One region of the Terribacillus sp. FSL K6-0262 genome, then DNA from elsewhere that is predicted to be linked to it. Evidence: a T-box and tRNA genes for the amino acid it is inferred to sense, from the RefSeq annotation. Region 1 holds a T-box; the other holds one or more tRNA genes.
What was found. A T-box is a leader RNA that pairs with one kind of tRNA and senses whether it is charged. The one in region 1 lies ahead of alaS (alanine--tRNA ligase), so its partner is inferred to be a tRNA-Ala.

Region 1 (15,759 bases):
TTACCGATACTGATCCCATTCCTTGCCGGCATCTTGCTGGCATTCACCCATAATCGCATCCTGCTTACCAGACGTTTGGCACTTGTCTTTGCGGTAATCCACGTTGCTGCAATGGGGTTCTTGCTCATCCAAGTCCTCACCGAAGGAAGCATCGTCTTGGAAACCGGGGACTGGATGGCACCATACGGCATCATACTCGTGCTCGATCCATTGAGTGTGCTGCTGGTGTCGACTACATCCATCATTCTGCTGGCTGCAGTCTGGTATGCACCAGCTTCTGTATCCCGGGAACAAGAAAGTTTCTATTTTTACTCATTCATTTTCTTGTTGGTGACAGGAGTATCCGGTGCCTTTGTCACTGGAGATTTATTTAACTTATTCGTATTCTTCGAAGTGCTTTTGATGGCTTCCTATGCCTTGATCACCCATGGCGGACAAAAAGTACAGCTTCGTGAATCCATCAAGTATGTTTTGATCAATCTGTTTTCTTCGATGCTGTTCGTTACAGCCATTTCATACATATACGCCGTTTTAGGCACTGTGAATATGGCACAGCTGGCAGAACGGGCAGCAGCTGCTGAGCAGCCGGGAATCATAACGACAGTAGCCATTTTGCTCTTCTTCGTCTTTGCAACGAAAGGCGCCGCATTCCCGCTCTATTATTGGCTGCCGCGCTCATATATTGTACCGAATCCTGTTGTCTCAGCTTTATTCGGCGCTCTTTTGACCAAGGTCGGGGTATATTCCCTGATTCGCACCTTTACACTGATTTTCCATCAGCAGCCCGAAATCATGGATCAGCTCTTCATCTGGGTCGGCAACCTGACCATGCTATTCGGTGTGATTGGTGCTTTGGCATCACGAAACATAAAATTGATTGTTGCGTACAACATCATTCCTGCCATCGGTTTCATGCTTGTCGGCATCGGTATTTTCAATCATGACGGATTGAGCGGCAGCATCTACTACCTTCTGCAGGATATGATTGTGAAGGCAGCCCTCTTCCTGCTGGCCGGTATTATCGCGGCTCTGGCAGGTACTTCCGATATCAATAAGATGGGCGGCATGATTCGCTCCCACCCTCTTCTCGGCTGGCTGTTTTTCCTTGCAGGACTTGTCCTGGCAGGTGTACCGCCTTTCAGCGGTTTCATCGGCAAGCTGCTCCTCGTGCGCGGGGCGTTTGAGAAAGGGGAAACTGTCACAGTCATCATCATGCTGCTGACAAGCTTGCTCATCCTGCTTTCCATCGTGAGAGCTTTCATCCGCGTGTTCTGGGGAGAAGGAGAAACAGGAAAAGAACAAAAACGAAAGTATCTCCGCGGCATTTTACCAGCTGGATTCCTGATGCTGTTCACCGTCTTTCTCGGTATCGGGGCAGAAGCTGTCCTGCCGACTGTCCAGCACATTGCGGATTATCTTCTCAATCCGCAGGCATATATGGAACTTGTGTTAAAGGAGGGGCGCTAGATGGCTTTTCAAATATGCATTAATCTGCTGATTGCATTCATGTGGGTATTCCTCGGTGAATCGTACAGCATCGCAGGCTTCGTTACCGGTTATTTTGTAGGTATCGCTCTATTATTCCTGCTGCGCCGCTTCCTGAAAGGTCCGTTCTATTTAAGACGTGTATACAAGATTTTGGCTTTGGCACTGATTTTCATCAAGGAGCTCCTGCTTTCAAATTTAGAAATCACAAAACTTGTTTACGCAAAACGACTGGACATCAATCCTGGCATATTCACTTTGGAAACGGAATTGGAGTCCGATTGGGAAATCACGTTATTGGCAACTCTTATCACATTGACTCCCGGTACAGTCACAGTGGCCGTTTCACCTGATAAGAAGATGCTTTATATCCACGCCATGGACATCGTGGACATGAAGGAGGCTGTCCATTCAATCAAAGACAGCTTTGAGAAACACATCATGGAGGTGACAAGATGAGTGTCCTGCAAGATAATTTAGCTGACATCATCCAAATCGTATCCATCATTAGTTTGATTGCATTGAGTGTTTCCATCCTCTTGCTGATCATCCGGGTGATGAAGGGACCGACGAATGCTGACCGTGCAGTTGCATTGGATGCCATTGGTGTCAATATCATGGCGTTTGCCGCCTTGCTTGCCATCATCCTGATCACACCGAACTTCAATGATATCGTGCTGTTGATCGGTATCCTCTTATTCATTGGTACAGTGGCAATTGCAATCTATTTGGAAAAGGGTGATTTGATTGATACAGAAAATGATTGAAATCATCCTGGACTTGCTTGTCATCCTCTTCTTGGGAGGCGGTGCTTTCATTATGTTCACAGCTTCCGTCGGTGTACTGCGTTTTCCTGATATTTATACAAGGCTTCACGCAGCCAGTAAAGGCTCCACGCTTGGTGTAGCCGGCATACTCATCGGCGCTTTTATTTTCCATTACACAGAGTATGGGATCATTAGCGGAAAACTGATTCTTGGTGTATTGTTTATCATGCTGACTGCCCCAGTTGCCAGCCATCTGATATCCAGAGCGGCACATCATCGCGGTGCAAAACCATATGGAACATTAAAGGATCAGTATCAGGAAGCGATTGATGCAGAGAAACGAAGACAAAAACAACAAAAGAAATCAAAGTGAATGCTATCGAGGCATTCACTTTTTCTTTTTCTGGTGGACAGACACGATCGGCTTGCCCAGCACATACAGTGAGTGTATAGGCAATCTTTGAAAGTGTACAGGAGGTGCAATGAAATGAGTATCATCGGTGCAATCGGACTTCTGCTGAAAGAAGCGATGTTCTTCGTTTCCTACGTCAAGAACCACGCATTCCCTCAACCGCTCCCTCCCGAGGAAGAAGCACTGCATATTGAAAAGATGCAGCAAGGGGATGAAGAGAGCCGCAACAAGTTGATTGAACATAATCTGCGTCTCGTCGCGCATATCGTGAAAAAGTTCGAGAACACAGGAGAAGACGCAGAGGATCTTATTTCCATCGGCACGATCGGACTGATCAAAGGAATTGAAAGTTATTCGAGTGATAAAGGTACAAAACTTGCTACATATGCAGCTAGATGTATCGAAAACGAAATCCTCATGCATCTGCGAGCCTTGAAGAAGACCAAGAAAGATATATCCCTGCATGATCCAATCGGTCAGGATAAGGAAGGGAACGAAATCAGCCTTATTGACATACTCCAAGCGGATAATGAAGATATCATCGAATATATCCAGCTGAATATGGAAGTAGAGAAAATCAAAGAGTATATCGATATATTGGATGGACGTGAAAAAGAAGTGATCATAAGCCGCTATGGGCTCAATAACGAAGAAGATATGACACAGCGCGAAATTGCGAAGAAATTGAATATATCCCGCAGTTATGTTTCCCGAATCGAAAAACGTGCCCTGATGAAGATTTTCCATGAATACTACCGACAGCACAGGACATAAGTGCTGAAAAGGAGGTAATCACTATGTATGCCAAATCCCCTTCCTTCAGCCACTGCAAGCAGCGGACCAGTACGGGCGTACTCATTGCCGCCTTCCTTGTACTGCTTTTCATTGGCGGAGCTTATGCTTGGGAGAATATTTGGGATGATGAATTGTAATATTAAGTGCGACACCTTTTGAAAATAGAAAAGCCCATGTTTCCTCGTGTAAGATGAAGTTACCATACCTAATCTTAAACGGAGGAAAACATGAGCTATTCCCATCTTACTACAATTGAACGAGGAAAACTAGAAACACTATACAAGCTTGGCTGGTCTGCACGTCGTATCGCAAAGGAGTTAGGGAGACACCATTCGACTATTTCCAGAGAATTGGAGCGTAACAGTGAGGGCAGCTATAAAGCTGACTCTGCTGACAGAATGTATCAAAAACGACGGGAATTTTGTATTCCTAAAGGTAAATGGAAAGAAGAGCTTAGAGTGGTTATTGAGGAGAAATTAAAGCTCACTTGGTCACCTGAACAAATTCAAGGAAGGCTGGGTATCATCAGCTTCAAAACCATCTATCGTTGGATGAATCAAAGACGATTCTCTGTCGATCATCAGGTCTTCCGTCAAAAAGGAAAAAGGCAAAAACCCCGGGAAACGAGAGGTCGATTCAATATTGGTACGTCGATAAAGGAGCGTCCAAAAGATGTGAAGGACCGAAAATCGGCAGGCCATTGGGAACTAGATACAGTAGTATCAAGCCGTGGAAAAAGTAAAGGATGCTTCGGAACGTTTGCCGAACGCAAAACGCGTTTCTTTCTCGCAGTTAAAATGAACGATCGAAGTGCACGCTCTATGAAGGAAGCTATCTCACAAGTGGCAGCTTCTATGCCTAAGGAAATATTTAAGACAGCGACCACAGATCGAGGGAAAGAATTTGCTTGTTATCAAGAAATCGAAAATGAAATGGATATCTCGGTTTACTTTGCCGATCCGTATGCCCCATGGCAGCGAGGAACCAATGAAAACAGTAACGGGCTGCTTCGGGAGTTCTTCCCAAAGAAAACAGACTTAGCCTCTGTTTCAGAAGATGAAATCCACCAAGCACTATACCTAATTAATCATCGCCCGCGAAAAATATTAGGATGGAAAACTCCTTACGAGGCTTTCCAGGAGGAACTGTCGCATTTAGATTGACAAACTATCGATTAAAAAAACTCCGGTCATAATGCCGGAGTTTTTAGCTTTCCAATAATTTTTTCCATCGTTCAATGGCAAACCAGATCAGGATGCTTGTAACAACACACCCGCCAGTCATAGCGAACAGGATATCTGCTTTATCTGAAGGTGTCAAATAAACATTGATCACCGATCCAAGGTATAAATAAATGCCAAGAATCAGAAGCGCCAATGCAAAACGACGGTAATCTGCGATTTTATCAAGCAGCAGCTGCTGTCTTCTATTCATCATGTCGCCTCCTCTTCCAAACTAGCAACATTGTAACATAAAAAAAGACAGCAATTACCTGGTAATTGCTGTCATGGATATTCAGTAACGCTCGACCATTTTCATGATCATTGTTGCTGCATTTCGGGCAGCTTGATCAAGGAATGCATCGAATGATACGGGAGATTCCTTACCGGCAATGTCAGATAATGCCCGTACGATGACGAAAGGAGTCCCATAGTGGTAGGCAACCTGAGCCACTGCCGCTGCCTCCATCTCTGCTGCTAGCATGGCAGGGAACTTCTCCCTGACAAAAGCAACACGCTCCGGATCAGACATGAAACTGTCACCTGTTGCAATAAGACCGATTTCTGCTTTCGTGTCCGGGAATTGATCGATTACATCCTTGGCAAGCTGAATCAGCTCGCCGTCCGCCTGGTAAGCGGGCGGCATCTGCGGTACTTGTCCGTAAGCATAATCAAATGCTGTCACGTCAACATCATGATGCACGACAGAATCCGATATGACCACATCCCCGACTTCCAGATTCTCTGCAAATCCTCCGGCTGAACCAGTATTGATAATGGCTTTCGGTGCGTAACGCTCGATCAGCATCGCGGCAGCAAGCGCGGCATTCACCTTGCCAATACCTGATTTTAAGAGGACAACCTGCTTATCGGATAATGTGCCTTCTATGATTTCATATCCTGCTGCGATAATTTCCTTTTTGTCTGCCATCGTTTCTTTCAGTAATGCTACTTCTTCATCCATTGCTCCAATAATGCCGATTGTCATTCTGTCTGCTCCTTTAATTCTTATCGTTTTCTTTTAGCACTTCCACTTTTTTCGCCTGCCAGCCTTCTCCATCGACCCAGCTTGCGAATACGCGGAATGTCTCTTCTGAATCAGGGGCGGAGACCGTCGCAATTACATCATTGCCTCCATTGCCGTTATTCTCGACCCACCATACCGTCATGGATGCTGGATCCAGCCCTACAGCGCCACCGACAGCCTGCATCAGCTCATTCCAGTCCTGCGTGCCTTTCTCGAAGGTTGTCGTATGCGTTCCGGACTGCTCCGTGCCCACTGGATCCCAATCCTTCGTGTACGCTTCCTTTACATTATCATCTGATGGCTCAGCCTCTTGTTTTTCTTTTTTCTCTTTTTCCTTATCCTGCTTCTCTTTGTCACTTTGTTCTGTATCTTTTTCTTCACTGCTGGAATCATCGCTGCCTTGAAGTTGTTCTGCAATGGTTTTATTGCTTTGTTCGTCATTGGCATTGGCCTGGTCATCCATTGTCGGCTTATCGTTCAAAACTGCTGCGAGCAGCACGACGACCAAAGCGACACCCGCGATTGCCAGGACGACACTCAGCCACTTCCTGGGTTTTCTGCGTTTGTTTCTATTATTCAATCTGGAATAATCCTGATTATCATTCGCCATGCTTCTTCCCTCCTCATTGTTCTCTATTATACTATGAACTAGTGCGAAGCCAAAGTCATATCATAAGCTGTTTTCATTTGATGATTTTGTTGAAGCAAATCTAATTTTGACATAGCGGAAGGATTCTGTGCATATATATCTAACTATATAAACAATAAAAGCAGGTGTAACTGCATCGTCAGTCATCATGGTTCCTGTGGAAGGAGAGGAAGATAAGCATGATGAAAGTGACAAGAATGGATACGAACCTTTGGGGCCACGAATCGTTCGAGTATGTCGGCTACGATAAGGAAGCCGAGATCTTCTCTATCTTCTTACCGGAAGGATGCTGTCTGTCTTTTACCAGTGTGAAGGAACAAGTCGTCTTTTCTTTTCTGCTTGCACTCGACAAAGAAAGTTTTATCCTGCAAAAGCTCATACCCTTTTTTCCTTTTGAGAAATCTTCCGAACAAGTTAGTCATTCAGTTTCAATAAAACAAGCTGCTTCCATATAATTCGGAAGCAGCTTTTGTTTTATGTCTATTCCACTTTGGTAATTTTGACCTGAATATCTCCGCCTGGAGTCGTGACAGTCACTTCTTCGCCGACTTCATGTCCGATCAAGCTCTTGGCAATCGGGGAATCGTTTGAAATTTTACCTTCAAACGGATCTGCTTCCGCGCTTCCAACGATTGTATAGCTCTCTTCTTCACCATCCGGCAGTTCGATGAAGGTAACCGTTTTACCCATGCCTACCATATCTGGATTATCTGTATCACTTTCAATGATGACAGCATTTCGGATCATATTTTCCGTTGTAGCGATTTTGGATTCGACGAAAGCCTGTTCGTCTTTCGCCGCATCATATTCGGAGTTCTCCGACAGGTCACCAAAGCCGCGAGCAATCTTGATGCGCTCGACGACTTCCTGGCGACGAGTTGTCTTCAGATATTCCAATTCCTCTTCAAGCTTCGTCAAACCTTCTTTAGTCATGTAATATTGTTTTTCTGTAGCCAATTCAACCACCCCTTGAGCTCTAAAAGATTCTTTCCCTTTGCCTTGCTTCTATAGCGTTTTCATGCATATTCCATACTATGGCAGATTCCCGCCGAAAATTCAATACTTATCTGTACAAGTCATGTCGTGCGGCCAGAAAGGATCGTCTCGATTTTTGCAGCCATCAAATCGATGGCTACATGGTTTTCGCCGCCCTCCGGTATGATGATATCTGCATATCGCTTCGTTGGCTCGATGAATTGCAGATGCATCGGACGGACGACATTCACATACTGTTCGATGACAGAATCAATCGTACGGCCCCGTTCCTTGATATCCCGCAGCAGCCGGCGGATGATGCGAAGATCGGCATCGGTATCGACGAATACTTTGATATCCATCATATCCCGCAGCCGTTCATCCTCCAAGATAAGGATGCCTTCCAGGATGATGACATCCTTCGGCTCCACTGGTATCGTTTCTTCGGAACGTGTATGGATTTTATAATCATAAATCGGTTTCTCGATTGGTTTTTGTTCTCCAAGTTGCTGCAAATGCTGCATCAGCAGCTCATTATCAAATGCAAAAGGATGATCATAGTTTGTGTTCAGACGCTTCTCGAACGGAAGATGGGATTGATCCTTATAATAGGAATCTTGTTCGATTACCAGGATCGTCTTGTCCGTAAACCGTTTGTAGATGGATCTTGTGACAGAAGTCTTTCCTGAACCCGATCCTCCTGCAACACCGATAATGATAGGTTTCTTTGCCATTATTTCTGCTCCTCTTCCTGCTTCCTCATTCATTTCTTCACACTGATGGCTACTCCATCACCCACTGGCAAAATAGTAGTATGGAAAGCTTCATGCCCGAATAACCATTCGTTATATTTACGAATCTTCTTTGCAATATTTGCTTTGCGCGGTGTTGCATCGCTGTCATCCGCTACATAGCCTTTGAATAAGACATTATCACTGACGATCACCCCGCGCTCACTCAGCATCTCACTATATGCCTCGAAGAAACGCTGGTATTGCCCTTTTGCTGCATCGATAAAAACGAAATCATAAGGAGCATGCGCTCGGATCGTCTCTTCCAAATCGAATGCATCGCCTTTTAGAACCAGGATATCCTCCTGGGCACCTTGTTCCCGGATATGTGTGATCGCTTGTTCATAACGGATTTCATCCCGCTCGACAGTCACGATGCGCACGCCGGATTTCGCATGGCGCATCATAAGGGCGGAATATCCGATTGCCGTACCGATTTCCAAAATCTTGGCCGGCTGATGGAGCCGGATAATCTGCATCAAAAATTGGATGCCGAGCGGCTCCATGATCGGGACACGATCCCCTGCAGCAAGCTCTTCCAATTTTCTGGCCCATTCCGGTGAAGGCTCCACATGCTCCTCCAAGTAATCCATTATTGCTTGTAACATATCATTTCCTCACTTTACCTGCTTACTCATCCAAATGCATATGTTTTTCGATCAGTTCTTCATGCTCGTCGAAGGTCCGCGCATAATAGATTTCTCCATCATCCCCGGCCAGGAAATACAAGTAATCCGAATTCTCCGGATTCACGACTGCTTCAAGTGCATCCTCTGAGAAGTTGCTGATCGGACCGACAGGAAGTCCTTTTATTCTGTATGTATTGTAAGGGGAATCCACTTCCAAGTCCTTGTAATACACCCGCGGCTTATGCTCTCCCAATGCATAAAGCACAGTTGGATCTGTCTGCAGTTTCATATCCTCTTCCAGACGGTTATAGAAAATGCCCGCAATCATCTTGCGTTCATCCTCATTCCTCGCTTCATTCTCGACAAGTGAAGCGAATGTGAGTGCCTCGTTCACAGTCAAGTCCTTCTGCTTGAATCCATCCAAATAAGGTGTGATGATCTGCTGTGACTTGTCCAGCATCATATGGACCACCTTATCGATCGTAATATCATCCTTGGATGTAAAGTTATAAGTAGCCGCAAATAAGTAGCCTTCAAGCGGATAACGTATATCTTCATTCAGGATATCCTCCGTCAGGATATCCGGATATTCACTGATCAATTGTTTGATATAGGCCTTATCTTTCATCTTATCCAGGAAAGCCTGCTTATCTATGCCCAATGACTCAGAAAGGATGACGCTTATTTCCTCGATATCAGATCCTTCAGGAACAGCAGCAGATGCAGACGGGGTATTCCCCGCCTCTGGGTCGTTCAGTTCATCGACGACCTGCTGCATGGACATGGATGGGGAGAGCTCATAATTCCCCGCGCGGAAGTTGGCCTCACCGGAAAACTTCACATACAGCCTGAAAATGAAGGCATTCTTAATCAGACCCTGCTCCTCCAAGGATTGACCGATCGAGGAAGCAGTAGCTCCCATGGGAACTTCGACAACCTGTGTTGTATCATTGTCTGAATCGACAGCTTTCATACTGGCATTAACGTAGATAAAGGTCCCGAGTGCACCAATCAATAGAAGTACGATTATTACGGATATGATCATCAATACTATTTTCCGCACGACGCTTGCTTCCTCCATTCTTCTGTCCCGATTCTGTTGAAAAAGATCATCATTCGAGGCAGTCAAGCTATCTTTCCTCCTTTATCCGCCCTATTATACAATAAACGTCAGGGGGCTCACCACCCGCACGACAAATTATGCGGATAAAGCTGCAAGAAAAAATCCTCTCTGCCTTATCGGAAAGAGAGGACTGCCTATTCCAAGATTAGATGCCGTCTTCCTCATCAGTTAGTGTATTCAGCATTTCTTCGACCATTTCCCATTCTTCCTCTGTATCGATCTGGAACAATGTCAGGTCCTTGTCGTCGCCTTTCTCTTCATAACGGAAAGCAAACACCTCTACTTCGTCATCTGCATCAGCTTGTTCCGCAGGGACGACTGCGATATAGGAGTTTCCGGTTTCATCGACGTCAAAGTTGAACAAAACCTCGAATAAATGCTCCTCCCCATTTTCATCCGGGATGATGATACGTTCTTTTTCTTCCAATGCCATACGGCTACACTCCTTATTGTTTCGAATCCAGATAGCCTTGCAGGATCATGACTGCTGCCATCTTATCGATTACTTTCTTGCGTTTCTTCCGGCTGAGATCCGCTTCAAGCAGCACACGTTCAGCTGCCATCGTTGTCATACGCTCGTCCCAGAGCACCGTTTCAATAGCGAACTCTTCTTTGATCCAATGGGAAAAAGCCTGTGATGCTTCTCCCCTTGGACCGATTGTACCATTCATGTTCTTCGGCATGCCAATGACAGCCCTTCCGACTTCATGCTGCTGAATGATTTGCTGCAATTCATTCCTGGCTGTTCCATAATCCGGTTCATTCCAATGGATCGTTGTCAGGCCCTGGGCAGTCCAGCCCAGTCCATCGCTGATCGCCACGCCGATCGTTTTGGAGCCGACATCCAGTCCGATCGTTTTTAGTATGTCAGTCATGATGGTTATGTTCCAAATAAAATTTTACCAGTTGTTCCACGATCTCATCCCGCTCCATGCGGCGGATAAGATTCCTGGCATCTTTGTGCCGGGGAATATAAGCCGGATCCCCGGACAGCAGATAGCCCACGATCTGATTGATAGGATTGTATCCTTTTTCCCGCAATGCTTCAAACACGGACATCAGCACTTCTCGGACATTCTCGTCCATCGGTTCCTCAGGGAAGTTGAATTTCATTGTTTTATCCATCGAACTCAAAGCAGCCACCTCGCTTTTATTGCCAGTCTTTTTTTACAGTATATACTTTTCTGTCGGATTTGGAAAATCAAAGTTGTTCTTCGACATATACGGCTGCATATGCAAGAGCTTGTGGCACCTGCTCCGGATTCTTACCGCCAGCCTGGGCCATATCCGGACGGCCGCCCCCGCCGCCTCCACAGCGTTTTGCTGTTTCTTTGATCAGGTTGCCCGCATGAAGGCCGCGTCCGATCAGATCCTTGGATACGCCGGCTGCCAGCTGCACCTTGCCTTCAGCCGTTGCAGCAAGCAGGATAACGCCGCTTTCAAGTTTCTGCTTCAGATCATCGACCATGTCGCGGAGCTGATTCATATCGGCTGCGTCCACTTGCTCTGCCAGCACGTTGACACCTTTCACTTCTTTCACTTTATCAAGGATATTGCCTGCTTCCAGCTGGGACAGTTTGCCGCGCAGGCTGTCACGCTCCCGCTGTACTTCCTTCAGTTCGGCAAATACCGCCTCGATTCGGGAAGGTACTTGATCGTTTGCTGTTTTCAGTTCTGCCGCAGCTTCAGAAAGGATATGCTGCTGCTGCATCGTGAATCGATATGCTTCCTTGGAAGTCACTGCTTCGATACGGCGTGTTCCTGCACCTATGCCGCTTTCGGAAACAATCTTGAACAGACCGATTTGGGAAGTGTTGCGTACATGCACCCCTCCGCAAAGCTCAAGGCTGTAATCACCGATTTGGACAACGCGGACGACATCGCCGTATTTTTCACCGAACAGCGCCATCGCGCCCATTTCCTTTGCGTCACTCAAGCTTTGGTAGGATGTGCTGACAGCAAGCTCATCCCAGATTTTTTCATTGACGATCTCCTCGATTTTTTCCAATTCTTCTTTCGTCACTGCATGGAAGTGGGAGAAATCGAATCGAAGACGGTCAGGAGCGACCAGGGAACCAGCCTGGTTGACATGTGTACCTAATACATCCTTCAAAGCCTGATGCAGCAGATGCGTCGCTGTATGGTTTTTGACGATATGCTGACGTCTGCTTGTATCGACTTTCGCATGGACGATTTCCTTTACTTTGATCTGGCCTTGCTTTACGACACCTTGGTGAAGGTTCTGCCCTTTCGGTGCTTTTTTGACAGCTTGTACGAATACGGTCGCTGTTTCTGTCGTCACCCAGCCTTCATCGGCTACCTGCCCGCCGCTTTCAGCATAAAATGGCGTTTCTTCCAGGATGAAGAAGATTTCATCACCCTCCATTGCCACGTCAGCCAGCTGCTTGTCCTTGACGATGGCCAAAATGGCTGCATCTGTTTCCGTACGGTCATAACCGATAAATGTGCTTTCGGCTTCCACTTCCTGCAGGACACTGTCCTGTACATGCATGCTGTTCACTTTCTGACGAGCTTCACGGGCACGTTCCCGCTGCTGTTTCATCTCTTCTTCAAAACCGGCTTCATCGATAGTGAAGCCCTCTTCACTGACATATTCCTCCGTCAATTCTTTCGGGAAGCCATATGTGTCATACAGACGGAATACTTCTGTGCCAGGGAAGACGTTGCTTCCCTTCTCCTTTTCTTCCGCGACGATACGATTGAGGATGTTCAAACCATCAGCAAGTGTTTCATGGAATCTTTCTTCCTCTGTCTGGATGACAGTTTCGATGAATTCGCGTTTTTCCAGGATTTGCGGATAGAAAGCATCCATGATGTCACCAACGACAGGGACAAGTTCCTTCATGAACGGTTTCTCTATTCCGATATTCTTCGCATAGCGCACCGCCCGGCGGATCAAGCGGCGCAGTACATAGCCGCGGCCTTCGTTGGAAGGAAGCGCACCATCACTGATTGCAAAGGAAACAGTACGGATATGATCGGCAATGACCTTGAACGCCGTATCATCTGCAGGGGTATGGCCATATTTGACTTTTGCAAATTCTGACGTTTTCTCGATGATCGGCATGAATAAGTCTGTTTCGAAATTCGTTTTTGTATCCTGGATGACACATACCATCCTCTCCAGGCCCATACCGGTATCGATGTTCTGTTTTGGAAGCGGTGTGTACGTGTGATCCGGGTTATGGTTGAATTGACTGAAAACAAGGTTCCATATTTCCAGATAACGCTCGTTTTCACCGCCTGGGTAAAGCTCGGGATCAGATGGATCATTGCCATATTCTTCGCCGCGGTCATAGAAAATCTCCGAATTGGGACCACTTGGACCTTCGCCGATATCCCAGAAGTTCTCTTCCGTGCGGATGATCCGCTCCTCTGGAAGACCGACAAGGTCACGCCACATCTGATAAGCTTCCTCGTCTTCCGGGTGAACGGTAACGGATAGACGCTCCGGATCAAAGCCGATCCACTTTTTATCAGTCAGGAACTCCCATGCCCACAGGATTGCTTCCTTCTTGAAATAGTCACCGATCGAGAAGTTCCCAAGCATTTCAAAGAACGTATGATGGCGTGCAGTGAAGCCGACATTTTCGATATCATTTGTACGGATGCTTTTCTGTGCATTGACGATGCGCGGATTCTCGGGCACGACCCGTCCGTCAAAATATTTCTTCAGTGTTGCAACTCCGCTGTTGATCCATAGCAAGGACGGATCATCGACCGGTACCAATGAAGCACTCGGCTCGATGCTGTGTCCTTTCTCCTTGAAGAAATCGAGGAATTTCTGTCTTACTTCAGCAGACGTTAATTTTTCCATGAAAAAGCCTCCTTTATTATGTAAACATACAAAAAACTCCCGTGCCTGCCATTTGCAGGGACGAGAGTATGATCGCGGTACCACCCTGATTATAAGCCAAAAAACGGCCTATCACCTTTAAGCGCAGATAACGGTGCGCATCCGATAAGGATTAACTCAGAGCTCCGGTATAGCTTTCCATCACGCTTTTATGGAGATTCTCGCAGCCAAGGAATCTCTTCTCTTGATAAAAGGACGTCATGTACTGGTACCTTCATCGCTTTTCACTATAAATCTAAGCGTAAGTATAGAGAAAAAAGCGGATTTTGTCAAACATCCGGCTCCTTTGCCGTATCCACGCATGCTTTCAAAATGGTCAGGACAGGCACAGCAGCGATCATACCGATAATACCCCCTAGTTCACCGCCGACAAGCAAGGCGAAAATGATCAGCAGCGGATGGATATGGATGCTTTTGCCGACAATGAAAGGAGAAAGCAGGTTCCCTTCGATCAATTGGATGATGAACACCGTGATACCAGCAAGCAGGGCTGTTTTCGGACTGATTGTTAGTCCTACCAATACAGCTGGCACCGCTCCGATGATCGGACCGAAATAAGGGATGATATTGGTCGTCCCGACCAGCAAAGCCAGTATCAGGGAATATGGCAGCTTGATCAGTGTGAAAGCAGTCCAGGTCAAAAGGCTGATGATGCAGCTGACAAGCAGTACCCCCCTGATGTAATGACCCAGATTATTATCGATCCTCAGCACCAAGCTCTTGACCTTGCTGCGGTAACGGCGCGGCAGGAGCATAAGGCCTGCATGACCGATTTTATCCGTATCTTTCAGCATATAAAAGACAATGACCGGTGTAACCACCAGGAAGATGATCACTTGCGGCAGCTTGTTCCAAGCATGCAGAAGTTTTTTCAAAAATCCTTCGGCACGCTGCTCCAAGCCATGCAGCACGGCATCCATCTGGTCATGCACCGTTTCCGGCAAGAATGCCGTCCGTTCATATAAGAATCGGACATAATGATCATAACGCTGGATCAACGCGGGCAGATTATGGCTGAACTCTTTCACCTGACTGATCAGCACCGGGAATCCTTTGTACACCAGGAAACCGGATACGCCAAAAAACAGTGTATAGATAATAAGGATCGACAGCCAACGCGGCAAACGCCACGCGGCAAGGAAATCAATCACCGGATGCAGCAAATAAGCAATCAAAGCTGCGACGATGAAAGGCAGGAAAAGTCCGCCCAGGAACAGTAAAAACGAACGGTAAAAAGGGTACAGCTTGATCAGCAGGAAGCATAGCAGCAAAGCGACAACGATCGTCACCATCCATAAGAGGACACGGTAAAGGCGGGATGCTTCTTTCATTTTCCTAGAATGATGCGCCGTCGCATTTCCGCTCCTCATCCGTGAACAAATCATCAAGGGAACTCAATGAGCCATCTTCTTCGACTTGATGCAATGAAAGCATCTCATCTTTATAGGACAGTTCGATAAAACAGCCCCAGCAGTAATACTGCTCCGGTCCGATTTTCCCGATATCCTTGCTGCCGCAATTCGGACATTTCAACATGCCGGATCACTCCAAATCCTTTTTACATGTTAGAATGTCCAATTATTTCCTTGTATATACTACATGAAATCGTAAGGGGAAATGTCCTCTTGCTCAGCCTCGGCCTCCCGCAGCATCCGGTCGATGTCATCTCCTTCTGCTTCACTGAAACCAAGATGCTCCACCAAAGAAGTGTAGCGCGTATTCGTATCCTCTGTTTGGATCCCCTGCAAAAACGCCTGTTTCTCCCCGACAAGTATGAGGGAGCGCTGCGCCCTCGTAATGCCGGTATACAGCAAATTTTTACGGAGCATGCGGCGGTAGCCCGGCACGACCGGCATGATGACGATTGGAAATTCACTCCCTTGGGATTTATGGATGGAGATGCAGTAAGCATGCATCAAATTAGATAAATCCTTGCTCTCATAGACGACTTCTTTTTCATCGAAGGCAACGACAAGCTGCTCCTTTTGCTCGACATTCTCTTCCTCCCG
Region 2 (15,759 bases), 1.1 Mb from region 1:
CGCTTTCACGTTCAAGCAGATACAGGAGGATGTAGCAGCATACAAGCAATGGAAACGCGAGCAGCCAATTGAAAGTCAAACAACGATCGTTTCGTAAAAAAAGAGTGCAGACGCACTCTCAGGCTGTCGAGAAAGTCTCGACAGCCTTTTTATTTTGAGTTCACTTCTTTTTCTTACTTTTTTATAATAGAAGAAACGACTAAAAGGCGGTGCCAAGATGTTAAATTCCAGAGAGAATGACCAAACAGCTCTTGAAATCGTAACTATAGAAGAACTTGTCCCTGAAAACCACCTATTGCGTAAGATAGAAACCCACATAGATTTCTCCTTCATCCGTGAAAAAGTTCGTCCTTATTATTCGGCGGACAATGGCCGTCCTTCCCTAGATCCTCTTGTCCTCTTTAAAATGATCTTTATCGGCTACCTTTTCGGTATCCGTTCCGAAAGGCAATTAGAGAAAGAAATCCAGACAAACATTGCTTACCGTTGGTTTTTAGGACTTAAACTCACGGACCCAGTCCCTCACCACTCTACAATAAGCTGGAATCGTTGTAATCGATTCAAGGGCACAGATATCTTCCAACAAATCTTTGATGAAATTGTAGAACAGGCAATGAAGCATCGTATGGTTGGAGGACGCGTCTTATTCACTGATTCCACCCACTTAAAAGCCAATGCGAATAAAAGAAAGTTCATCAAGAAGGAAGTACAGGAAGCTACTCGTTCATATCAGGAAGAATTGGATAAAGCAATCCAAGAAGAACGTACAAAACAAGGAAAAAAGCTTTAAAGTCACGAGAGGAGGTGACAGAAACGAAAGTAGTGAAAGAAAGCACGACTGATCCAGAGAGTGGCTATATGTATCGAGAAGGAAAGCCTGAAGGCTTTTTCTACTTAGATCATAGAACTACGGATATGAAATATAATATTATTACCGATGTCCATGTCACGGCCGGAAATGTGCACGATTCACGGCCTTATTTGGAGCGCCTTGAACGACAGAAGGAACGCTTTAATTTTGATGTGGAAGCTGTCGCTCTGGACTCCGGTTATCTCACTACGCCAATCTGTCACGCCTTGAATGAACAGAATATTTTCGCTGTCATCGGTCACCGACGTTTTCATCCTACTAAAGGATTAATGCCTAAATGGAAGTTCAAGTATGTCCCAGAGAAAGATCATTATGTTTGTCCAAACGGACAAACATTACCTCTGCGAACAACAAATCGAGAAGGGTATAAAGAATACGCATCTGACCCTAAACAATGTACTGCTTGCCCACTGTTGGCCACATGTACGAAATCAAGAAATCATCGAAAAGTTATCACAAGGCATGTTTGGGAAGGTAGTAAAGATTGGGTGCGGGAAAATCGCCTGAGCCACTCAGGAAAGTTATTATATAAATTGCGAAAAGAAACGATAGAGCGAAGCTTTGCGGATGCGAAACAACTCCACGGGCTTCGCTATTGTAGGTTACGAGGAAGAGAAAAAGTGCAGGAACAGGCGCTGATGACAGCGACCTGTCAGAACATAAAAAAGATAGCCAACCACCTAGCAAAGCTAGGATAGGTAGGTGGCTGGCTATCTTTTTTATAAAACAGCCCTTTAAAGAAAGCAGAAGAGTATCGAATAAAAAAAGATTGTAGAGAAACTGGGATTTCTCTACAATCTGAGAGTGCAGACGCACTCTTTTTTTATGGATATTTTTCTCATTTTGCTTTTTCAGGGGAATCTGTTATATTAATAGATTATGAGCCCAAATTTTGTTGCAGGGTTTTGGTTGTTTTTTAGATTGTTAATTTGATAGAATCAATGTCGTTGATTTATTCAGTAGATGCCTGATAAGAAAATGAAGAGGTGAAAGATAATGAAGAAGCTTCTGGCTTCAAGGAAAGGATTTTTTACGCTGGCCGTTATTTTCTTATGGGCCAAGACGTATTTAACCTACCAAAAGGAATTTAATTTAGATATAACAAACGCCATGCAGGAATTCCTGCTCGTAATCAACCCATTCAGTGCGAGCATCGTCTTCCTCGGTCTCGCCTTCTTGGCAAAGGGCAGAAGGATGGGAATCTGGCTGCTGGTCATCGATTTCTTCATGAGCTTCCTGCTTTATGCCAATGTCCTGTACTACCGATTCTTTAATGATTTCATTACGCTGCCTACCTTGAAACAGACGGACAACCTAAGCTCCGGTATGGGCGGCAGCATCTTCGGGCTGATGGAAGGCTTTGATTTCATTTACTTCCTGGACATCATCCTGTTGATTGTATTGTATGTCTACACTAGAAAGAACTGGACTACCGAGCGCCTTGCTTTCCGGAAGACGGCTATGGTCATCGTTTCCGGTATTGCACTATTCGCAATCAACCTGGGATTGGCTGAGGTTGATCGCCCGCAGCTGCTGCAGCGTACATTCGACCGTACGTACTTGGTGAAATACCTTGGACCATATAACTATACGATCTATGATGCAGTACAAAACGCGAAAACTTCCACACAGCGCGTCATGGCTAGTCCGAATGACGTAACGGAAGTAAAGGATTTCGTAGACAAGAATTATGCAGAACCGAATCCAGAATACTTCGGTAAAGCCGAAGGCATGAATGTCATCAAGATTCATTTGGAAAGCTTCCAAAGCTTCCTGATCAATTATAAATTGAATGGTGAAGAAGTGACGCCGTTCCTGAATTCACTGGTGAATGATAAGGAAATCACTTATTTCGACAACTTCTTCCACCAGACAGAACAAGGTAAGACAGCCGATGCGGAGCTATTGATGGATAACTCCCTCTACGGTCTTCCGCAGGGATCTGCCTTTTCTGTAAAAGGTACGAACACATATCAAGCAGCTCCTGCCATCCTGAACCAGGAACAAGGCTATACGAGCGCAGTATTCCACGGTGATGAGAAAACATTCTGGAACCGTGATGAGATTTACAAGCAATTCGGAGTCGATCATTTCTTCGATTCCACGTATTACAACATGGAAAACTCGATCAACTATGGTTTGAAGGACAAGCCTTTCTTCGAGGAATCCATGCCGATGCTAGAGTCGCTGCCACAGCCATTCTATGCCCACTTGATCACGCTGACGAACCACTATCCGTTCACGCTTGATCCGGAGGATGCAACGATCGATAAAGCAACGACAGGCGATACCACTGTCGATAACTACTTCCAGACCGCACGTTATCTGGATGAAGCACTTGAGCAATTCTTCCAAGACTTGAAGGAATCCGGCTTGTATGACAATTCCGTCATTCTGCTTTATGGCGACCATTACGGTATCTCAACGAACCATAATAGAGCAATGGAGCAAATCATCGGTACAGAAATCACCGATTATGAGAATGCACAATTGCAGCGTGTCCCGCTTATGATCAAGGCGCCAGGCCTTGAAGGCGGCGTGAACCATACGTATGGCGGTGAACTTGATGTTCTGCCTACGCTTGAGCATTTGCTTGGCATCGACTCTTCGAAATATATCCAGTTCGGTACCGATTTATTATCAGAAGAGCATAACGGTGTAGTCGGTCTGCGTAATGGCGACTTCATCAGCAAGGATTACACGGTGATCGGTGATGATTATTACGATACCGAAACCGGTGAAGTGATCAAGGATGAAGATGAAATCAAGGAAATCGAGTCCGAAAAAGATGAATTAGCCGAGAAATTAAGTCTCAATGACAAAATCCTATATGGTGACCTGCTCCGCTTCTATGACCCGGAAGGCTGGACACCAGTGAATCCGAGCGATTATGATTATAATAATCGCCAAGAAGAGGAAAAATGATTTGGAACACCTGCCAGTTATGTGGCAGGTGTTTTTTTATACAAGCCCAAATCACTAATTTCTTTAGACAATGCAGAGCAATATCGATACAATTGAGAATGCTGTATATAATAGAAAATAGGGAATACAACAACAGCATGACAGCTGAAAGGAGGTATGGCTTTATCGGAAGCTTCATTTATGCCGTATCCATCATTCTTATCGGTCTCATCATCGGCAGGGCCATCCGGATCATCGCCGAGAAATATCGGCTGCCGGAATGGTTCTCGCTTAATTATTTCATGAACGCATTGATTCGGGTCGTCTTGCTTGTCCTGAATCCCATCATTCTGATCAGCGCCTTTTGGTCTGCTGATCTGACCAATATCAGGCTGATTTACTTGCCCATCTTCGGAATCATAACCATCTTTCTTGGTGCTGGTTTGGCATTTCTCTACTCCAAATGGAGACAGCTTCCGAATGATCAAATCGGTTCCATGTTTGTATCTGGCGCATTTCTGAATCTGGGCAGCTTCGGTGTGCTCTTCTGCGTGCTCTTCATCGGCGAGGAAGCAGTCGCCTATGCAGCCATGTTCCGTTTACTCGAGGAATTCACTTATTATACAATCATTTACCCGATTGCAAAATCATATGGATCAATCGAAGGAAATGCACCTGGATCACGTGTGATGAGAATCATTAAAGATCCCTTCATCATGATCACCTTCTGTTCGATTATCGTCGGTGCTGCACTGAACTTATCTCCAATCGATCGATTCGAATGGCTGGGGGCAAGCAATTCGGCTTTGGTTGCATTGGCTTCCATCCTACTTTTGGTTCCGGTCGGCTTCAGTATGCGCATCGCTTCCGTCAAAAAGTATTGGAAGCTTAGTATCTGGCTGATACCAATCAAGTTTCTTGCTGTTCCGCTTATCATCACAGGCAGTGCCTACTTGATCGGCCTTGGCAGCTTATATGACGGCATCCTGTTACAGGTACTCGTCATCATGTCCGCCATGCCGCCTGCCGTAGCTTCACTTGTGCCGCCGCGGCTGTATGATCTTGATATGGAGCTGGCGAACTCTAACTGGATCGTGACGACATCTTCGTTGATTTTTGTATTGCCGATCTTGTTTATGCTTGTGAATTGGATGAAATGAAAAAGCTGCTGCCTCTTATGAAAGGCAGCAGCTTTTTCAGTCTTCTTTAGCGGAAATATATTCGTTTTCCGCATCGCCTGATCCATTGACGTTGTTCTTGAACTGGCTCAATCGGCCATTGCGCTTTTCGCCATGGTTCTTGTTTTCTTTGAATTGATGATCATTATTGGGCTTTTTCTTCGGCATGACAGAACCCCCTTTTTTGTCTATTATGCGAAAAGAAGGATCCATTTATTCCATCTTACCTGCCAGCAGCTGCTGCTGTGATGCGAACTCACGATACAGGTCGTGCTGCTTGAATAACTCCTCATGGGTTCCAATACCTGTTATGCTTCCTTTTTCAATGAAGACGATTTGATCGGCATCCACAATTGTCGACAGCCGGTGAGCTATCACAAAGGTAGTCCGATCCCGCATCAGATTTTGCAGCGCTTGCTGGACATAGATTTCCGAACTGCTATCCAGACTTGAGGTCGCTTCATCCAGCATCAGGATCTGCGGATCACGCAAGAGCGCCCTGGCGATAGCTATACGCTGGCGCTGCCCGCCAGAGAGCTTGATTCCCCGTTCTCCCACCTTCGTCTCATAACCATCCGGCAGCTCTTCGATGAATTGCTTGGCATAAGCCATCTCCGATACGCGTTCCAATTCTTCATCCGACACCTCTCGCTCCAAGCCATAACAGATGTTCTCACGGATCGTGCCGGATAATAATGCTGTCTCCTGTGCCACATACCCGATTTGACGCCGCCAGTCCTGCAGCTTGTAATCCTGGATAGGCGTATCAGCCAGCCTGATCATGCCGCTTGTCGGTTCGTAATACCGCTCCAGCAAGCCAAAAAGTGTCGATTTCCCCCCGCCGCTTGGTCCGGCAATAGCCGTCACCTTACCGGCAGGAGCGGTAAAACTAAGATCATGCAATACTTGTTCTGAGTGATAAGCAAAGCTCACATGTTCAATATGCAAATCCCCATCCACCTGCTGAATGGATTTACCTCTATCTGCATCCTCTATTTCTTCTCCAAGTACATCATAAATACGCTCCGTCGCCCCCATCGCCTTCTGCAGGTGTGTGAAGAACATCGACAGCTGTGTCATCGGCATGATGATCTGAAACAAATACAGAATGAAGGCAACCATATCTCCTGCTGACAATGCACCCGATGCGACACGTACCCCGCCGTAACCAATGATGGTCACCAGCAGAAGCATCATGATGAACAGCATGAGCGGTGAAAGCAGCGCCTGTATCTTTGCTTCCTTCAAGCCATATGTGAATAATGACCGGATCCCTTTGTTCCCGCGTTCCAATTCGACACGCTCGGCATTGGAAGCTTTGACGAGCTTCATTTCCGGAAGGACTTGATTCAGGACAGCTGTGAATTTAGCCGTCTCTTCCTGCATCGTCTTTGATACCCGATACATCTGACGTCCAAGCACCATGATGATAAGGATGGCTATCGGAACAGCCAGCAGCATGACGATGGTCATCTTCCAATCGAGGATAAGCAAAATGATGATGGAGCCGACAATCGATATGATGCCAGTCACGAAGCTAGTCAGATGATCTGTAATCAGCTCTTTGACAATCGTTGTATCATTCGTCACGCGGCTGAGCGTCTCGCCTGTTTCATTGTTATGGTGAAAACGAATCGGAAGATGCAATAGCTTCTCCCATAAACGCTCCCGCAGTTTCGCTACGACATGATGTCCGACTTTGGCCAGCAAGTAAATGGACAATCCACTGGCCAGCGCCTGCAGCACGAAAGCCATTACCAGTATGGCAATTTGACCGCCAGTGAACGATTGCCCGCTGAAACCGTCCACCAGATTTTTCGTGAACAACGGAACAGTGAATCCGACACCCGTCGTCAATAGACTCATGATCAATGCCGTCATGACAATTCCTCGCGGCGGGTTCGTCCCTTTGACCAATGCCAGGAATAGCCGCCAATCAAATGGTTTCTTTTCTAATCGGTTTTGATCCATCTTGACCCCCTAAGTTCCAATAAATGACTATCCACTTCAAAAAGCATCGCATAACCTTCATGTGCATTCGTTACGAAATACTCCTTTTCTTTCTTTAAAAAAGACAAATCCTCCGGAAGCTCCGGCTGCTGCCAGGCAAAAAGATCATCCGCCGCCCCCAAAATCACCCGCCGTGACTGCTCGCATATATGGTAATGATGATTCGCTGCCGATATATGCGGTTCAAAAAGATTCGCGCATGTACCATTCGCATGAACGACCTCTTTTAAATATGGATCCAGCTCTGTCAACAGCCGGCGGAGCGATTCTGTTTGCCCCATCATCCGCTTAGGCAGTACAGCAAATGTGAATGTGTCGCAGACATCGCATAATCTTTCAACCATTGGCTTATACGTTCCTGCCGCAATATCCGTTTCCATTATTTCAAACATATCATCTCTCCCAGTAAAAATAGGAGTCCTCCCGATGAGAACTCCTTATACCAATGATAGGAACTTTTCCTCTGATATGATTCGCAATGGTCTCCCATTCTCAATCATCCGCTCCGCTTGCACAAGCTTGCTCGTTTTCTTGCCAGCAGCGAACTTCTCATAATCCCTTGCTCCGACAACGAGATACCGTGTAGACGCATCCATCCTGTCTGTATGCACGCCGCCTACATTGACCAGCTTTTGGATCGCATCCTTCCGTTTCAAGCTTTTCATCGTCCCGGTGAACATCACCTGCTTCCGGTAGAACGGATGGGCCGGATCGAATTGATCCGTCTGAGGCTTGATATCCCCATATCGTGACCTGCTGCCAGAGGAGCTTGTATCATGGATGCTTTTTTGCTTCACCTTCAATACTTTGGTCAGCTCCTCGATACTCTGTGCACCTGAATCAGCCATCGCATGAAGGAAGATATTCGCTGCCACTCGTGCATCCTCCATGGCATTATGGTGCGCAAAGCTGATATCCTTGCTGGCAGCCAAGGTATTCAGCCGATGGTTCTCCATATCCGGCCACACCTTCTTGCCGATGATCCGCGTACAAAGATAATCAAAATCCGGCATCTCCAATCCAAAACGTGCCGCAGCCTTGCGAATCACACCCATATCAAAGCTGGCATTATGCGCAATGACGACATTGCCGGCCAGATAGCTGCTCAGCTTGGGCCAGATTTCCTTGAACGTCGGCGCATCCTCCACATCACGCGGAAGAATCCCATGCACCTGGATGTTCTGATCTTCAAAATCCATCAGCGGGTTGATCAGTGTGTACCATTCCTCCATCACACCTGTCTCATCCGCTACAGCAACACCGACCGAACAAGCACTGGACCAATACCGATTCGCCGTCTCGAAATCTATACTCACAAACCGCACTCCATCGTCCTCCAAATCGACATTATATTATTTAGATTATATCATAGCAGCCGATAGAGTCCGACAATCATGCTTGCAAAAAAGATATTGCCAGAAACGCAAAGAAGCGCTATAATACTTTTGTGACGGATCATCAATTACATACGGGGCATTAGCTCAGCTGGGAGAGCGCTTCGCTGGCAGCGAAGAGGTCAGCGGTTCGAGCCCGCTATGCTCCACTAAGATAGCGAAAAAGAGGCATACTGATTTATGCCTCTTTTTCGTTTTTCCCAATGAAATGATCTATCATCCATATATCCGATGCTCCTTGATATACCGATAACAGCTCTCCGGCAGCAAATATCTCGGCTCTCCTCCAACAGCGAGCTCATCGCGGATATAAGTGGAGCTGATTTCCATCGCCAGCCCTTTATCAATCAGATGAAAGGTTTGGCCGTCATCATGGTTGCGCAAAAGCGGTGAACGACTGATGACTTTCAGCATATCAATACCGTTACGGGCCATGACGATGAATCGATTATCACGCACCAGTTCTTCGCTATTTCCCCATTTGCCTGCTCCGATATCCTCAAGCAGATCTGCACCCATGATGAAATATATCTCATCATCTGGATAGACTTCCTTGAAATGCTTCAGTGTCTGCTCGGTATACGCATTCCAGGCTTCTTGCTTCATTTCGTAATCATCGGCAATATAACGGTCATTATCCTGTATAGCCATCTGAACCATTTGCCAACGATGTTCGTCGGTCGTATTGAGTTTTTTATCCTTCCGCTTACTGGAGCAAGGCAGGAAGATCACCTTATCCAGCTTGCAGCGATGGGCTACCGTGCTGGCGGTCCATAAATGGACATTGGTAATCGGATCGAAGGAAGAACCATAAATTCCGATTTTCCCCATATCACTTCTCCTCCAGCTGTGACTTGATGTGTTCAATCAATTGCATCTTATTGTTCCAGCAAGCTGTGCTCAAGTCGACAGGATACGCTTCGGGGTTATGTGTCCGTTTATATTCATCCCATAGATAGGTGAGGCTGTGCTTCACATATTCACGCGTCTCTTTCAGTGATGGCAGCTCATAGACGAGCTCGCCATTCCGGAAAATAGGCTGCTGAAGCTCCTTCGCCTCGAAGTCCGTTACGAACTTACTGATGTACGGATAAGTCGGGTGGAACATCTTAAGCCTCTTTTCATCCTCTGGCTTTTCATCCTTTAGCGCAATATAATCCCCCTCCGATTTCTGATTGACCCGATTTATGATCCGATAGACACGTTTCAAACCAGGGGTGGATACTTTTTCAGGATTGGCGCTGATTTTGATTGTATCGACCATATTGCCATTGTCATCCTCGATGGAGACGATTTTATAAACGGCCCCCAATGCAGGCTGATCATACGCGGTTATGAGCTTGGTGCCGATGCCCCAATTGTCGATCTTTGCGCCCTGTGCCTTCAATGCCCCGATTGTTTCCTCATCCAAATCATTGGAGGCAGTTATTTTCGTTTCCGTGAAACCCGCTTCATCCAGCATCTTGCGCGCTTGCTTTGACAAATAAGCGAGATCTCCGCTATCCAGCCGAATGGCATTGAAATTGATTTTATCTCCCATTTCTTTTGCTACCCTGATGGCATTAGGCACACCCGACTTCAATGTATCATACGTATCTACAAGGAAAGTACAGTCCACATGGCTTTCTGCATACTTGCGAAAGGCCTCATACTCGTCGATATATGCCTGTACAAGTGCGTGGGCATGCGTACCGGCAACCGGGATGCCGAATTTCTTACCCGCTCTCACATTCGACGTAGCATGGAACCCGCCGATGTAGGCAGCCCTGGTCCCCCAAATGGCTGCATCCATCTCTTGGGCACGCCGGGAGCCGAATTCCATTGCAGTATCCCCCTCATCCAAGACCTGCATGATACGGGCTGCTTTCGTGGCAATCAGCGTTTGATAGTTCACGATATTCAGCAAAGCCGTTTCGATGAGCTGGGCCTGGGCCAGCGGCGCTTCCACCCGGATGATCGGTTCGGTACCGAAAACCAGCTCCCCCTCCTGCATGCTGTACAAATCGCCAGTAAAACGCAGCTCGCGCAAGTAGGCGATGAATGCTCCATCATATCCAAGCTCCTGCTCCAGATAGTCCAAATCGGAGTTCGAGAAGCGGAAATCCTTCAGGTAATCGATGACACGCTCCAAGCCGGCAAAGACGGCAAAGCCATTGCCAAATGGCTGCTTACGGAAAAACAGTTCGAATACGGCTTTGCGATTATGTTTTCCATCCTTCCAATATGTCTGGGCCATATTGATTTGATAAAGGTCGGTATGCAATGCAGTGCTATCGTCCTGATAATATGTCATTTTTCCTTTCCTCCTTCGACAACTTCAGCACCTAATACGTTTTTAAAATGATGCAGCGCATAGGAATGCCCTTCCTGATGGAAGCTCGCCACCGCATCGGCATGGACGATGATTTTGAAGCCATAGTTATAAGCATCGACAAGCGTGTGAAAAACACAAATATCCGTGGCCACGCCAATCACATGGATTTCCTCAATCCCTCGTTCCTTGAGCCGCTGCAGCAGGTCGGTACCAGCAAATGCACTGTACCTTGTCTTATCCATAAAGTACACATTCGCTTTCTGTTTTGCCGTTTCATATACCTCGGCAAGTCTTCCGTACAAATCCCTCCCCTGTGTCCCTTCGATATTGTGGGGCGGATACAGCTTTGTTTCCGGATGGAATGCATCCCCTTCCTCATGCTTATCGATGGCAAAAACAACATAGTCCCCACTCTCGATGAATCCGGAGGTGATCGCTGTCAGCCGCTCCTCGATCTCACGTCCAGGCTCCCCGCAAGTGAGCGCTCCGTTTTCTGCCACAAAATCATTGGTATAATCGATATTGATCAATGCCTTCATCCTAAATCCTCCTCTTGATTAATGACGGGCTGTATAAATCGATTGCTTTATTTCTGCATCCACGAAACGATAAAGCTGTGTCGGAAGCTTGGAGGTACGCTGTGTCTTTTGGCCTTCGACTGCTTCAATGAAAGGCAGTGACTTGATTTTACGTGCAAACGCCTGTTCATTCCGGATTGCCTTGTCATCGGTGACGGTAAGCAGGACAGCCTGCAGCTCCGAGTAGGTGAATGCCTCCGGCAGGAATTGCTTTGCAACTGTAGTTTGCAATAAATCCCGCGAGATATGAGCGACGGCATCACGAATGATGGCTGAATGATCGAATGCCAACAGATCCCACTCGAGTTCCTCTAATGAAAACAATTCCACATCGGCAGCATCATCACTCGCTCTTCTGTCACATAATGCATGCTCCGGCACAATGGCATAATGTGCATTCGAAATGATCCATCCGCGCGGATCCCGTCCGGGCTGATCATAAACACCGAAATGCGCCAGATGAATGTGCTCTATACCCGTCTCTTCTTTCAATTCACGGCTGGCTGCCTCAAGGGCAGTTTCTTCCGGTGCCACGAATCCTCCTGGCAATGCCCATTTACCTGCTTCGATATTGGGATCCCCCTCCGTATCAAGCTCCGCTCGCTTAATGAGCATCAGCTTTAGCTCCATCTTGGGCGGGGCATATGCTTTCGTTTTTTCCGATGTAATCGTAAATACGGCTATGTCCGAGGTATAACCATCAGGTGTGCGATAGCGGCTGACATCATAGTGTTTCACTTCTTTATTCGACTTCAATCATATAATCTCCTTTTAATTAACAATATGTTAAATGTTAATCGTATTGTATGCAAGTTACCTTCTTCTTGTCAAGGATAAACAAAAAAGCCTCCTCTGGGATGAAGGAGACTTATGTCTGTGTCAAAATCATGGCCATTGCAACAACGACAATCACGAAAATGACGGCATATAATCCGGCAATCAGCTTTCTTTTGTTCAAGCTCGCCTCAATTGCAAACAGCAAAAACATAAGAGATAATAGCGGCAGCATCAATTTGGGATTCACTTCATAATCCTGATCGATATATCGGTAGACGCCGATCGCAATGACAATCATGGCGAGCAGAGCATTTATTTTTCGTAACATTTGCTTTCTTCCTTTCCAGGTCGCATGATGAGTCATAGACAGTATAACAGGACGAAGCTCCTTGTTGAATAGAAAGGGGTATGTACTATGCCGACTTATGACGAATGGCAAGCGACCTATAAAGAGACGGCCATCCGGGAAATTCAGAAATACTTCCGGATTCACGAAATCGGAAACATATCAGAAGCAGTTTTGGAATCAGTATCCACCCGGATTGCCCAGCAGTCGGAGCGCATTGAAGATGAAACATTCGCTTCCTTGCTGGATCAGATCAGCCGCAGCTTAGCTAAAAATGATATACAGGATGTCAGGAATAAATACTATGATTTGGAACAGCTGCCTATTTAGACAGCTTACGAAAGAATGTTTCGATTCGACTCAGATACTTTTTCTGTTTTCCGCCCTGCTTTTCCATGCTGCCAAACTCGAAGATCTTAAACTTGCGAATGCCGACAAACTGAAACAATGCTCGCTTCATCAGGATTTTATGGGCATTTCGCAAATAAAAACGGCTATATACGGAGGGGCCTTTCATCGTCGAAACACATACTGCCAGCTTTCCTTTCAAAAGTCCCTCCGGCAGCAGGCCCTAATCCCGATAGGCAAAATTTGCTGCAAAGACTTGATCGATGAACCCTAGCAGCATCGCCGGCGGCCGCCCCCAAAAAATCGGATAGACGAATACAAGCAAATCGGCCTGACTGACTTTGTCGCGATATGATGCAAAATCCGGTTCGTTGTGCATATCCCGGCGCCGCTTTTTTTCATTGAAAACCAAGACAGGATCGAAGTCTTCCTCATACAAATCAATCGTATCGGTTTTGCTGATGGCAGGGTTGGCTTGGATGCCTTCTTGCACTGCCTGTAAAAAGCTATAGCTGAGTGATGCATGATTCGGATGAGTGTATACCAGTAAAGCGTTCATTTAATCCCTCCTGAATCAAGCTATCTCCTATACGCCAATCATTAAAAAAAGTTACAAAAAAAAGAATGCCGGCGTTATACCTGCACTCTTTTTCATTTATCCTGTCAAAGCAAGGATAAGGATGGCCACGATTTGATAGCCTGCACCGATGATACTCGTGGCCATCCCTCCGATTGCCATACCTCTTCCTGCCCTTTCGACATGATCAGCTTTCCTTATCGTATGTAACGCAAGGACAAAACCAATGATCCCGAAGAAGATACCGTATAGAGAAAGAAACAGACTGATGACCCCGAACACGAGCGATATAAGCGCTGTTTTCTGCATGGAGCAAAACTCCTTTGTCCATAGTTCTGATTCCATTGTACGCCTAGTCCTTCCCTGCTGTCGTGTTTCTTAACTTATCTAAATCATTTTATGCTAAACAAAAAAGGCACCCTCTTAAGAGGATACCCTTGATTTGTCAGCTTGCTTTGCCCAAACATCTTCGTCAACATTCGGGATTCCCGCTACGCTGTCTGCATAGAATTGTGGGTTTTTCCCAGCCCGCTTTTGGGTCATATAATCTTTCAAAGCACGGAAAGCGATTCTTCCAAGCAGCACAATGGCGATCAAGTTGATGAATGCCATGATTGCCATGAAGAGATCGGCCACTCCCCACACAAAATCAAGGCTTGCCACGGAACCGACTGCAACCATCGCAACTACTGCGACGCGATAGATGAACAGCCATGTTTTGCTAGGCTTGATGAAATTGATGTTCGACTCCCCATAGAAATAGTTACCGACTACAGATGAGAAGGCAAACAAGAGGACGATCAAAGCGATGAAGATTCCTGCCCATGATCCCACAAGTGAACTCAACGCATCCTGTGTCAGTACGATTCCATCAGATTCCGTACTTGTATAGAGACCAGAAAGAATGACGATAAATGCAGTAGCTGTACAGACACCAAATGTATCGACATATACCCCAAATGATTGGATGAAGCCTTGTTTCACCGGATGGGATACATTGGCAGTAGCCGCAGCTTGCGGCGCACTACCCATACCGGCTTCATTGGAGAACATGCCTCGTTTGATACCTTGCATCATAGCAGTACCGACAGCTCCGCCAGCAATTTCCCTGATGCCGAAAGCATCCTGGAAAATAATCATGAATGCATGCGGAATATCTGTGATATGGAAGATGATGATACCGATCGCCAGCAGGATATATCCCCCTGCCATCACCGGCACGATGATTTCGGATACTTTGACAATCACCTTGGTTCCCCCGAAGATGATAAGTGCACTGACGACTGTCATAACGACCGCCAGCAATTCTTTGCTGATACCGAAAGAACTGTGGAATGCACTTACGATCGTATTGGCCTGGACGGAATTAAAGGCAAGACCGAATGTCAACGTAATGATCACAGCAAAAGTGACTCCCAACCAGCGCTGTCCCAGGGCTTTCTCCATATAGTAAGCCGGCCCTCCCCGGAAGGAAGCTTCACCGTCACGTGTCTTATAGATCTGCGCCAGTGTTGCCTCGATGAACCCGGAAGCTGCACCCAGGAAGGCCATCAGCCACATCCAGAATACTGCGCCCGGACCGCCGACAGAGATTGCCAGTGCCACACCTGCCAGGTTGCCAGTACCTACCCGGGCAGCTGCACTGATACAGAAGGCCTGGAACGAACTGACTCCTTTCCCATCAGCAGACTTTTCACCGATCAGTTTAAACATATGCGGTATTTGCGTGAATGTCGCCAATTTAAGCCGAAGGGTAAAATAGAGACCGACAAGGAGCAATAACCCCATCATGATATAAGTCCACATAAAATCGCTCGCGGACTGTATTATTTTTAATAATATATCCATTTCTTTCTCTCCCCATTAAAAATACACCTTTTCAATGTAACAAAATCTAACATGATGCGCAATGTTTTTTCCTTCCATAGCAGTCTGTCATTCATGTTATACTGGAATTACAAAAGCAAGGTGGGATAAGAATTGACGCAAACCAAGGAGAAAAAACCCTTCCGCTACCCTTTGGCGATCACAGTCGGCATCATTACGGCAATACTGTTCGGTATCGCCCTTCAAAGTGTCGCAATCGGGTTAGCAATGGGCTGTATATGGGCAATCGTTTTCGGATCGATGCCAAAAGGAAAACAAAAGGGGCAAAAATAATGATAGCGATACGTCCCTATCAGACGGAAGATCTGCGCTCGATCATTTCATTATTAAAGACAGAGGGCTGGACTACACTCGCCGCTGATCCCAAGCGCTTCGACCAAGCGATGAAGGGATCGGCTCCTGCTCTGGTTGCTGTGAAGGATGGGATGATCAGCGGATATATCCGCTGTATCACGGATAAAGTCATCACGCTTCTCGTTGCCGAACTGCTGGTAGCTGACAGCCTGCGCGGGCAAGGTGTCGGCGGCAGGCTCCTTCAAGAAGCTCATGATCTGTTCCCTTCTACACGCATGGAG

Region 2: it encodes a tRNA-Ala, which carries the amino acid that the T-box ahead of alaS (alanine--tRNA ligase) is inferred to sense. The anticodon was not compared.

Annotation. Positions count from the first base shown of each region.
Region 1 covers NZ_CP150277.1:3,026,647-3,042,405, reverse strand. Annotated here, with positions in the region: gene MHI54_RS15575 (Na+/H+ antiporter subunit D) at 1-1,467, shown strand, start outside; gene MHI54_RS15570 (Na+/H+ antiporter subunit E) at 1,468-1,944, shown strand; gene MHI54_RS15565 (Na(+)/H(+) antiporter subunit F1) at 1,941-2,252, shown strand; gene mnhG (monovalent cation/H(+) antiporter subunit G) at 2,233-2,625, shown strand; gene sigK (RNA polymerase sporulation sigma factor SigK) at 2,740-3,438, shown strand; gene MHI54_RS15550 (hypothetical protein) at 3,462-3,596, shown strand; gene MHI54_RS15545 (IS30 family transposase) at 3,687-4,622, shown strand; gene MHI54_RS15540 (YrhC family protein) at 4,666-4,896, opposite strand; gene mtnN (5'-methylthioadenosine/S-adenosylhomocysteine nucleosidase) at 4,975-5,667, opposite strand; gene MHI54_RS15530 (YrrS family protein) at 5,681-6,316, opposite strand; gene MHI54_RS15525 (hypothetical protein) at 6,535-6,810, shown strand; gene greA (transcription elongation factor GreA) at 6,836-7,312, opposite strand; gene udk (uridine kinase) at 7,432-8,064, opposite strand; gene MHI54_RS15510 (O-methyltransferase) at 8,094-8,729, opposite strand; gene mltG (endolytic transglycosylase MltG) at 8,752-9,879, opposite strand; gene MHI54_RS15500 (DUF1292 domain-containing protein) at 10,019-10,306, opposite strand; gene ruvX (Holliday junction resolvase RuvX) at 10,320-10,748, opposite strand; gene MHI54_RS15490 (IreB family regulatory phosphoprotein) at 10,741-11,007, opposite strand; gene alaS (alanine--tRNA ligase) at 11,075-13,711, opposite strand; T-box leader at 13,765-13,977, opposite strand; gene MHI54_RS15480 (AI-2E family transporter) at 14,020-15,081, opposite strand; gene MHI54_RS15475 (hypothetical protein) at 15,086-15,286, opposite strand; gene MHI54_RS15470 (ATP-dependent RecD-like DNA helicase) at 15,346-15,759, opposite strand, start outside.
Region 2 covers NZ_CP150277.1:784,652-800,410, forward strand. Annotated here, with positions in the region: gene MHI54_RS04060 (YkvA family protein) at 1-97, shown strand, start outside; one part of gene MHI54_RS04065 (IS1182 family transposase) at 218-785, shown strand; one part of gene MHI54_RS04065 (IS1182 family transposase) at 785-1,569, shown strand; gene MHI54_RS04070 (LTA synthase family protein) at 1,868-3,796, shown strand; gene MHI54_RS04075 (hypothetical protein) at 3,934-4,935, shown strand; gene MHI54_RS04080 (hypothetical protein) at 4,972-5,121, opposite strand; gene MHI54_RS04085 (ABC transporter ATP-binding protein) at 5,167-6,924, opposite strand; gene MHI54_RS04090 (hypothetical protein) at 6,906-7,355, opposite strand; gene MHI54_RS04095 (exonuclease domain-containing protein) at 7,401-8,279, opposite strand; tRNA gene MHI54_RS04100 (tRNA-Ala) at 8,434-8,506, shown strand; gene nadD (nicotinate (nicotinamide) nucleotide adenylyltransferase) at 8,574-9,188, opposite strand; gene MHI54_RS04110 (nicotinate phosphoribosyltransferase) at 9,190-10,650, opposite strand; gene MHI54_RS04115 (isochorismatase family cysteine hydrolase) at 10,647-11,210, opposite strand; gene MHI54_RS04120 (NUDIX hydrolase) at 11,229-12,005, opposite strand; gene MHI54_RS04125 (hypothetical protein) at 12,118-12,354, opposite strand; gene MHI54_RS04130 (hypothetical protein) at 12,442-12,702, shown strand; partial or broken gene MHI54_RS04135 (NAD(P)H-dependent oxidoreductase) at 12,695-13,279, opposite strand; gene MHI54_RS04140 (hypothetical protein) at 13,376-13,606, opposite strand; gene MHI54_RS04145 (alanine/glycine:cation symporter family protein) at 13,721-15,145, opposite strand; gene MHI54_RS04150 (hypothetical protein) at 15,278-15,457, shown strand; gene MHI54_RS04155 (GNAT family N-acetyltransferase) at 15,457-15,759, shown strand, end outside.